2 linked regions of the Ciceribacter thiooxidans genome follow. The protein of the gene in region 1 interacts with the protein of each later gene in a pairwise test. Links are inferred from orthologs where the notes say so. Each region holds a gene or a part of one and is shown on either strand. Other genes may lie near its edges.

Region 1 (5,249 bases):
TCCGGAAGCTCCTTCACCCGAAGGAATCTGCAGCCGTAGAGGCGGGCGAGGTCGGGGCTCGCCCCGCCGCCTGGTCCGCTCTCCCCGATGAGAGAGGTCGCCGGCAGGGTGACCGCCATGTCACCCAGGAGCCGCGCCAGCACTTCCATGTAGACCGATTTGCCGTTCGCCCCTGCGCCGTAGTGGAAGAAGAGTTTCTGCACCTTCACGCCCACGAGGCCGAGCCCCGACGCGACCTGCACAAGCCGCCTTACTTCAGGGTCAGGAAGCACCTTCTCAAGGAAGGCTATCCATTCCGGGCATTCCGAGTCTCGATCGAAGCTCGCATTGGCAAGCTGCGTGATCAGGTGTTCCGACCGATGTCCGTGCAATACCTCTAGGCGGACATACTGGCAGGTGCCGGAACCATCCGAAGAGTGAACAGGCTTGAATGTCAGCGTGGCGTTCTGGCAGGCAAAACGGAGAGGATCAGCGTTGAATTCGTCGGGCCTCTTGAGTACGTGCGGCCACGCCATTTTCAGCATGGAGGAGACGCGCTGCGAGTTCTTGCTCGACACGCCGAATTCCCGTCGGCGTTTCACTCGTTTGGCATATTCCGCAAGCGCCTCGTCGGCCTTCGCGACGGTCTTCTTCTGGTCGCCCGTCCGGTCTTCCTCGGCAATCTCTCTGTGCGGTTTGGCCTCGTCGATCGCTTCCTGCCAATCCTTGTCGGGTTTCAGGTGCGTCGCCTCGATCTGGATAAGGTCGCCGATCTCCTGGGCCAGCAAGGTCGCCTTTTCGCGCCCCTGCCTATAGTCCCATTTGCGGCCGTCCCACACTGCAAGCATCGGCTCTTTCGCCTTGTCCTGCGCAATGACGAGGATCTTCCCCTCGTGATAGGTGAGAAGCCGTTTGGCGTTATCGGTGTCCGAGTGGTCGAGACCTGCGCAATATTCGATGGCCGTTGGATCGATCTTCCCCTTTCCGCGTCGCGGCTCGCCGTCGCCACCAACCACAACGACTTCCACCGAATGCAGCATCTTTCGCCCTTTTGCGGGACCATCGGACCGAACCCTCTTCATGATGACGGAAAGCCCGCCGGGCGGGTTGCGCAGCATCTTGTGAACGCGACGGTGGCCATGCTGCAGACGGTCGAACGGCAGGAATTTGCGCCAGTCTTCCGGGATATCTTCCGGTACCAGGGAGAGCGGCAAGTCCCCGGAGGAATAGACGCGATCAAGCGCTACCCGCTCCGCCAGCATATCGAGGACGACGACGGGAACCATTCTTTCTGTTGTCCTAGTCACGTGCCGGTCTCCCGTCTCGGCCGCGTCCGACGACCGCAAGCGCGTCGTCGACGCTGAGATTGAATTTCTTCATGATGGTCCGAAGCTGCAGACCTCGTCCGCCCTTTAGCTTGGCAACGTGGTTGGCGTTCCGCGCGAGCCGGCGGCGCTCGGCAAAGTTCACATCCACCGCCGCAGAGGCCTGATAGCTGTTTTGCAAGTCCAGCTTCTCGTTGGCCCTGGAAACGTCGAACATGGTCCGCAGCGCACGCCCGATCCGTCGGTGGCGGTCCACGAGCAGCGCGACCGTCAACTCTCGGTCGCGCGCAGAGAGATGATGTCGCGATGAGATGGCATCGAAAGATTCTTCAGATTGAAGATAGCCGCAGAGAATGCGGCCTATTCGAGTGACCCGAGCTTCTTTGGCCGCCGCCAATTTGGCGCTGGACGAGCGAGGTTCGCAGCCTAGCCGGACGATGGCGTCCGAGCTTTGTTTCTCGGCCTCTTGAAGGAGGATGTAGAGATCGTAAATCGCCCCGGCATCAAGGTTTCTCTTGAGTATGGCGCCCGGCAGATCGACGCGGCCCATGACCAGATCGCCGAACGCCCACACGACCTGGTGATCTTGTGGAGTAAGCTCATACGCCATGGCGCACCGACACATAGGGTGAGGGGTACCGTTCGAAAAGCGATTGGAAATCAATGGTCAGATTTCCCCTGACGAACCTACTTATGTTATTGATACATAAAGTAACTTCTACTTCTGCCGGGGGCACCATTTTTCTCAGGGCCATTCTTTGCCGCCCGCTTCCGCTCTCCGCCCTTCTTGACATTTGTCGTAGTCCCGCGTGCCTCGTTGCGTTATGATCGTCAGAGTTGCAGGAGGCTCCCATGATCCGACGTTTGCGCGTGTTTGCAGGACTGGTCGCGTTTGCCGTGCCGGCGGTGCCGGCTATTGCCGAGGACGTGCCGACGGCCGTCTACATGTGTGAGAACGGCAGCACGTTCACCGTGCGTTTCGAGAACGATACGGCCTATGTGCGCTTCCCGGACGGCAAGGCCTACGATCTCCCGGTCGCGATCTCGGGCGACGGCTTCCGATACGAGGCGGATGGTGTCGAACTGCGGGGCAGGGGCGAGGATGCGACCCTCACGGTGCCGGGGACGGCACCGCTCGTCTGCCGAGCGGAAGACACCGACTAGGACGCAGCCTTCGCGAGGAACTGCCGCGAGGCGTAGAGCGCGATCGCTGCCGCATTGGAGACGTTGAGCGACTTGATCGCCCCCGGCATGTCGAGCCGGGCGAGCGCATTAACGGTTTCGCGCGTCTTCTGGCGCAGGCCCTTGCCTTCCGAACCGAGCACGAGCGCAATCTTCTCGCCGCGGAAGGTGCCTTCGAGCGGGGCCGGCCCCTCCGAATCGAGACCGATCGAATAGAAGCCGAGGCGGTGCAGTTCGCCGAGCGCATCGGCGAGATTGGTGATCTGGATGTAGGGGATGAGTTCGAGGGCGCCCGAGGCCGATTTGGCCAGCACGCCCGATTCGGTCGGGCTGTGGCGCTGGGTGGTGATCACCGCTCCGGCATTGAAGGCAACCGCCGAACGCATGATGGCGCCGACATTGTGGGGGTCCGTCACCTGGTCGAGCACGAGCAGGAGCGGACTTTCCTTCAGCGCTTCCAGGCGTCGGACGGGCAGGGGCCGGGTCTCCAGCATCACGCCCTGGTGGATCGCTTCAGGACCGAGGATCTTGTCGAGGTCCTGCGGCGTCACCGTCTCGAACGGAATTCCGAGGTTTTCCACAGATGAGATTTCGAGCCTGACCAGCGCATTCTGCGTCGCCGAAAGCTTGATCAGCTTGCGCTCGGGGTTGTCGAGAGCGGCACGGACGGTGTGCAGGCCGTAGAGCAGCACCTGCTCGGGAGCGAGCTGCGGCGGTGTCCAGCCTTCGGCGGATTTCTTCCGCTTCTGAGGTGCCGGGGTGGGGATTTCTCCCCTCTCGCGCTTGGCGTCACGCACCTGGCGGCGCAAGGTGGCATAGTGGCTGTCGCGGGCGGATCTGTCTTTGGAAGTGTCTTTGGCCATGCGGCTTTATAGCGACGAAGTCTTGCGGCGGATAGAGGTGCCCGGCGGCGGCGGCGTTTTTGCGAGGCGCGGAAAAATTTCGGCAAAATTCCCCTGACATCGTGTTGACATCGACCGGCAGGGCGGTCATATACCCGCCGCAGATCACGGGGGCATCGCTCCGAGGATCTGGAGAAAGCTTGGTCGCTTGATCCGGTCGGAGACTGGAGGGATGCCCGAGTGGTTAAAGGGGACGGACTGTAAATCCGTTGGCTCAGCCTACGTTGGTTCAAATCCAACTCCCTCCACCATTCCGACATCGGATCGAACACCGCGGGTATAGCTCAATGGTAGAGCAGCAGCCTTCCAAGCTGAATACGCGGGTTCGATTCCCGCTACCCGCTCCAAATCGCACCCACAACCCGAACTCGCGTGTTTGCCGGTCTGTCGCCGGTGCCGGCCGGCTGTTTCGGTCTATTTTGCGCAGGCGAGACGGTATCCGGATCGCCCATGCCGCGGCCTTTGCCGCGCAGAGCAAATAGGTCTTGCGCAATTGCTGCGAAAGCCTTAAACGGCGGCACTAAACCCGTTTGCCGGGTCAACCATTTACGATCATAGGAAGCATTCAAATGGCAAAGAGTAAGTTTGAGCGCACGAAGCCGCACGTTAACATCGGCACGATTGGCCACGTTGACCATGGCAAGACGTCTCTGACGGCGGCGATCACCAAGTACTTCGGTGAATTCAAGGCCTATGACCAGATCGACGCGGCACCGGAAGAAAAGGCTCGTGGTATCACGATCTCGACGGCGCACGTCGAGTATGAAACGGCGAACCGCCACTACGCGCACGTCGACTGCCCCGGCCACGCCGACTACGTCAAGAACATGATCACCGGTGCTGCGCAGATGGACGGCGCGATCCTGGTTTGCTCGGCTGCCGACGGCCCGATGCCGCAGACCCGCGAACACATCCTGCTCGCCCGCCAGGTCGGCGTTCCGGCGATCGTCGTGTTCCTGAACAAGGTCGACCAGGTTGACGACGCCGAGCTTCTCGAACTCGTCGAGCTCGAAGTTCGCGAACTGCTGTCGTCCTACGACTTCCCGGGCGACGAAATCCCGGTCATCAAGGGCTCGGCTCTTGCTGCTCTCGAAGACAGCAACAAGGAAATCGGCGAGAACGCCATCCGCGCTCTGATGGATGCTGTCGACGCCTACATCCCGACGCCGGAACGTCCGATCGACCAGCCGTTCCTGATGCCGATCGAAGACGTGTTCTCGATCTCGGGCCGTGGTACGGTTGTGACCGGCCGCGTCGAGCGTGGCATCATCAAGGTCGGTGAAGAAGTCGAGATCGTCGGCATCCGTCCGACCATCAAGTCGACCTGCACGGGCGTTGAAATGTTCCGCAAGCTGCTCGACCAGGGCCAGGCCGGCGACAACATCGGCGCGCTGCTGCGCGGCGTTGACCGCAACGGCGTTGAGCGTGGCCAGATCCTGTGCAAGCCGGGTTCGGTCAAGCCGCACAAGAAGTTCATGGCTGAGGCCTACATCCTGACGAAGGAAGAAGGCGGCCGTCATACGCCGTTCTTCACGAACTACCGTCCGCAGTTCTACTTCCGCACGACGGACGTGACGGGCATCGTGTCGCTTCCGGAAGGCACGGAAATGGTCATGCCGGGCGACAACGTGACGGTTGAAGTCGAGCTGATCGTTCCGATCGCGATGGAAGAAAAGCTGCGCTTCGCTATCCGCGAAGGCGGCCGTACCGTCGGCGCCGGCATCGTCGCCTCGATCATCGAGTAAGTTTCGGTTCCTTTAAGGGACCGGGAGAGCCCCGCCGGAAACGGCGGGGCTTTCGTCTTTTTATAATCCTTCGTCATGCGCGGGCAGGAAGGCTGCGCTGCAGGCCTGCGGGTTGC
Region 2 (2,817 bases), 350 kb from region 1 along the record:
ATCGCATCGATGACGGCTTCCACGTTTTCGTCCGCCAGGACGACCTCGACCTTCACCTTGGGCAGAAAATCCACGACGTATTCCGCACCCCGGTAAAGCTCGGTATGTCCCTTCTGGCGACCGAACCCCTTGGCCTCCGTGACGGTGATGCCTTGCAGGCCGACTTCCTGAAGGGCTTCCTTCACTTCATCGAGCTTGAAGGGCTTTATGATCGCTTCGATCTTTTTCATGAGAAAATTTCTCTCCGCTTCTCTCATTACGGCAGGATGATCCCGCTCGCCCATAATGATGCACGCGCCGTGCCAGTTGGCGACAGGTTTTTCGAAAAAGTGCGCCGATTTTTGAAGGGAAGGGCCGAATCCCGCGCGTTTCCGGAGAAAAACAGATGGAAATTGGAGCGAGAATGCGGCGGGACGGCGAAATTCGCCGATTCTTCGGTCGGATTCGCAAATGCGCAACGTGCCTGCAAAGCAGGCTGGCAGTGATTACAATGTAGGCAAATGCACTATATTTGGTCGTTGACGCTGCGACGGCGATGCCTGTTGTCTTTCCAACGGGAATGGGTTCAATGGCGGTATGGCAAAGGGACGCGACAACTGGCTGCTGACACCGTCGGCGATGGGAGAGGTCGACGCTGCGGCTGCAGCGTCTGGCATTGATTCCTTCGGCCTGATGGAGAAAGCGGGGCAGGCAGTCACCGCCGCCGTTCTCAAGCTCTTTCCCGGCGGCGAGCGCTTCGTCGTTCTCTGCGGTCCCGGCAACAACGGCGGTGACGGCTACGTGGCGGCGAGGGCCTTGCAGGAGAGCGGAGCTGCCGTCGCACTCTACCACCTCGGCGATCCGTCGAAACTCAAGGGCGATGCCGCAACGGCCCGCTCCCGTTGCCCGGTTCCCGCAGAAGCGCTCGAAACCTATTTTCCGATGCGGGGCGACGTGATCGTCGACGCCATCTTCGGGGCGGGGCTCGCGCGCTCCGTACCGCCGGTTGTTGTCGATATCGTGCGACGGGTAGACGAGGCAGGCGCGCCGGTGGTCGCGGTCGATCTGCCTTCCGGGATCGACGGGCGAACCGGCACCGTCATGGGCGCCGCGTTCAAGGCACGCCACACCGTCACCTTCATGACCCGCAAGCCGGGGCATCTGCTGCTTCCCGGGCGGCTCCATTGCGGCAGCGTGGAAACCGTCGACATCGGAATCCCGTTCCGCCTCGTCGAGGCGAAGGACGTGCACCTCTTCGTCAACGGTCCGCAAGAGTGGCTTGCCGCCCTGCCGACGACCGATGCCACCGCCCACAAGTTCCGCCGCGGTCATCTCACCGTCTTTTCCGGGCCGGCCACAGCGACGGGTGCCGCACGGCTCGCGGCCGCCGCAGGCCTGAGGGCGGGGGCGGGACTCGTCACTGTCGCCACGCCGCCGGATGCGATCGCGGCCAATGCGGCCCATCTCACCGCCGTCATGCTGAAGGCGGTCGAGACCGGGAACGACCTTGACGACTACCTTCGCGACGAGCGGCGCACCGCCTTCGTCCTCGGACCCGGTTTCGGCGTGGGTCCGAAGGCTCGTGCCTTCGTCACAGCGCTCGCCGCAACAGGCCGACACCTCGTCCTAGATGCCGACGGCATCACCGCCTTCGCGGAGGACCCGCAGGCTCTCTTCTCAGCCTTTGCGGATGGAGCGCCTCGTCTTGTGCTGACACCGCACGAGGGTGAGTTCGCAAGGCTCTTTCCCGATCTTGCCGACGATCCGGCGCTGAGCAAGGTCGACAGGGCGAGGCAGGCAGCCGCCCGCGCCAACGCCGCCGTCGTCTACAAGGGCGCCGACAGTGTCATCGCCGCACCGGACGGTCGCGCCGTCATCAACGAAAATGCCCCGGCCTCTCTCGCCACCGCCGGATCGGGGGATGTGCTCGCCGGCATCGTCGGTGGACTTCTGGCGCAGGGGATGCCCGCCTTCGAGGCGGCGGCGGCCGGCGTCTGGCTGCATGGCGAGGCGGCGAGCAAGGCCGGCGCGAGCCTCACCGCCGAGACCCTCATCAACCATATCGATCGCTGGCATTAGCGAAATACGTTTTTCGAAACCACGGGCGCGGGTGTATCGGTCACCCACCAGCAGCCGGAGATTCTCCCCATGTCGCCCCTTCACATCCTGATGCTCGTCCTCGTCGCCGCCGTCTGGGGCTTCAACTTCGTGGTGATCAAGCTCGGCCTCGACAATTTCCCGCCGCTTCTCTTTTCCGCGCTCCGCTTCCTGTTCGCCGCCTTGCCGCTCGCCTTCTTCATCCGCCGTCCGGATGTGCCGTGGCGACTGATCCTCGGCATCGGGGTGATGCTCGGCGTGGTCAAGTTCTCCTTCCTTTTTATCGGCATGAATGTCGGGGCACCGCCCGGTCTCGCTTCCCTGCTCCTGCAGTCGCAGGCCTTCTTCACGGTCCTGCTCGCCTTTCTCCTTTACGGAGACCGGCCGCGGCCGCTGCAGATTGCCGGCATGGTTCTCGCCTTTTCTGGCGTCGCGCTCATCGCCAGCTCGATCGACGGCACCTTCACCGTCGCGGGCCTCGTGCTCGTGCTGGCCGCCGCCGTCGCCTGGGCCTGCTCCAACATGTTGATGAAGAAGGTCGGCAAGGTTCAGATGCTGAACCTGATGGTCTGGGTGAGCCTGGTGCCGCCGATCCCGCTCTTCATCATTTCGGCGCTCTTCGAGGGATGGGACCGCGACCTGCAGGCACTGGCCAACCTCAATCTCGAAGGGGCAGGGGCCGTGCTCTTCGTGGCTTACGGTGCGACCGTCTTCGGCTTTGCCGTATGGGGAGCAATGATC

What was found. The genes of interacting proteins can lie anywhere in the genome.
Region 2: the proteins of rlmB (region 1) and H4I97_RS07610 interact in binary tests that used the Escherichia coli proteins (3 or more experiments, as listed by UniProt). The link is inferred for Ciceribacter thiooxidans from one-to-one orthologs.

What each region holds. Positions count from the first base shown.
Region 1 is NZ_CP059896.1:1,955,464-1,960,712, reverse strand. The notes cover bases 1,408-4,164. They hold rlmB (23S rRNA (guanosine(2251)-2'-O)-methyltransferase RlmB), read right to left. Parts: upstream 3,350-4,164; coding sequence 2,465-3,349; downstream 1,408-2,464. Other genes in these bases: tuf (elongation factor Tu), read left to right, coding at 3,958-4,164; H4I97_RS09405 (MliC family protein), read left to right, coding at 2,157-2,468; H4I97_RS09410 (hypothetical protein), read right to left, coding at 1,408-1,914. Also shown: H4I97_RS09415 (DNA primase family protein), read right to left, coding at 1-1,265; more of H4I97_RS09410, read right to left, coding at 1,279-1,407; more of tuf, read left to right, coding at 4,165-5,133. UniProt on the Escherichia coli protein: Specifically methylates the ribose of guanosine 2251 in 23S rRNA.
Region 2 is NZ_CP059896.1:1,601,949-1,604,765, reverse strand. It holds H4I97_RS07610 (NAD(P)H-hydrate dehydratase), read left to right. Parts: upstream 1-576; coding sequence 577-2,058; downstream 2,059-2,817. Other genes in the region: H4I97_RS07605 (EamA family transporter), read left to right, coding at 2,128-2,817; H4I97_RS07615 (P-II family nitrogen regulator), read right to left, coding at 1-230. UniProt on the Escherichia coli protein: Bifunctional enzyme that catalyzes the epimerization of the S- and R-forms of NAD(P)HX and the dehydration of the S-form of NAD(P)HX at the expense of ADP, which is converted to AMP.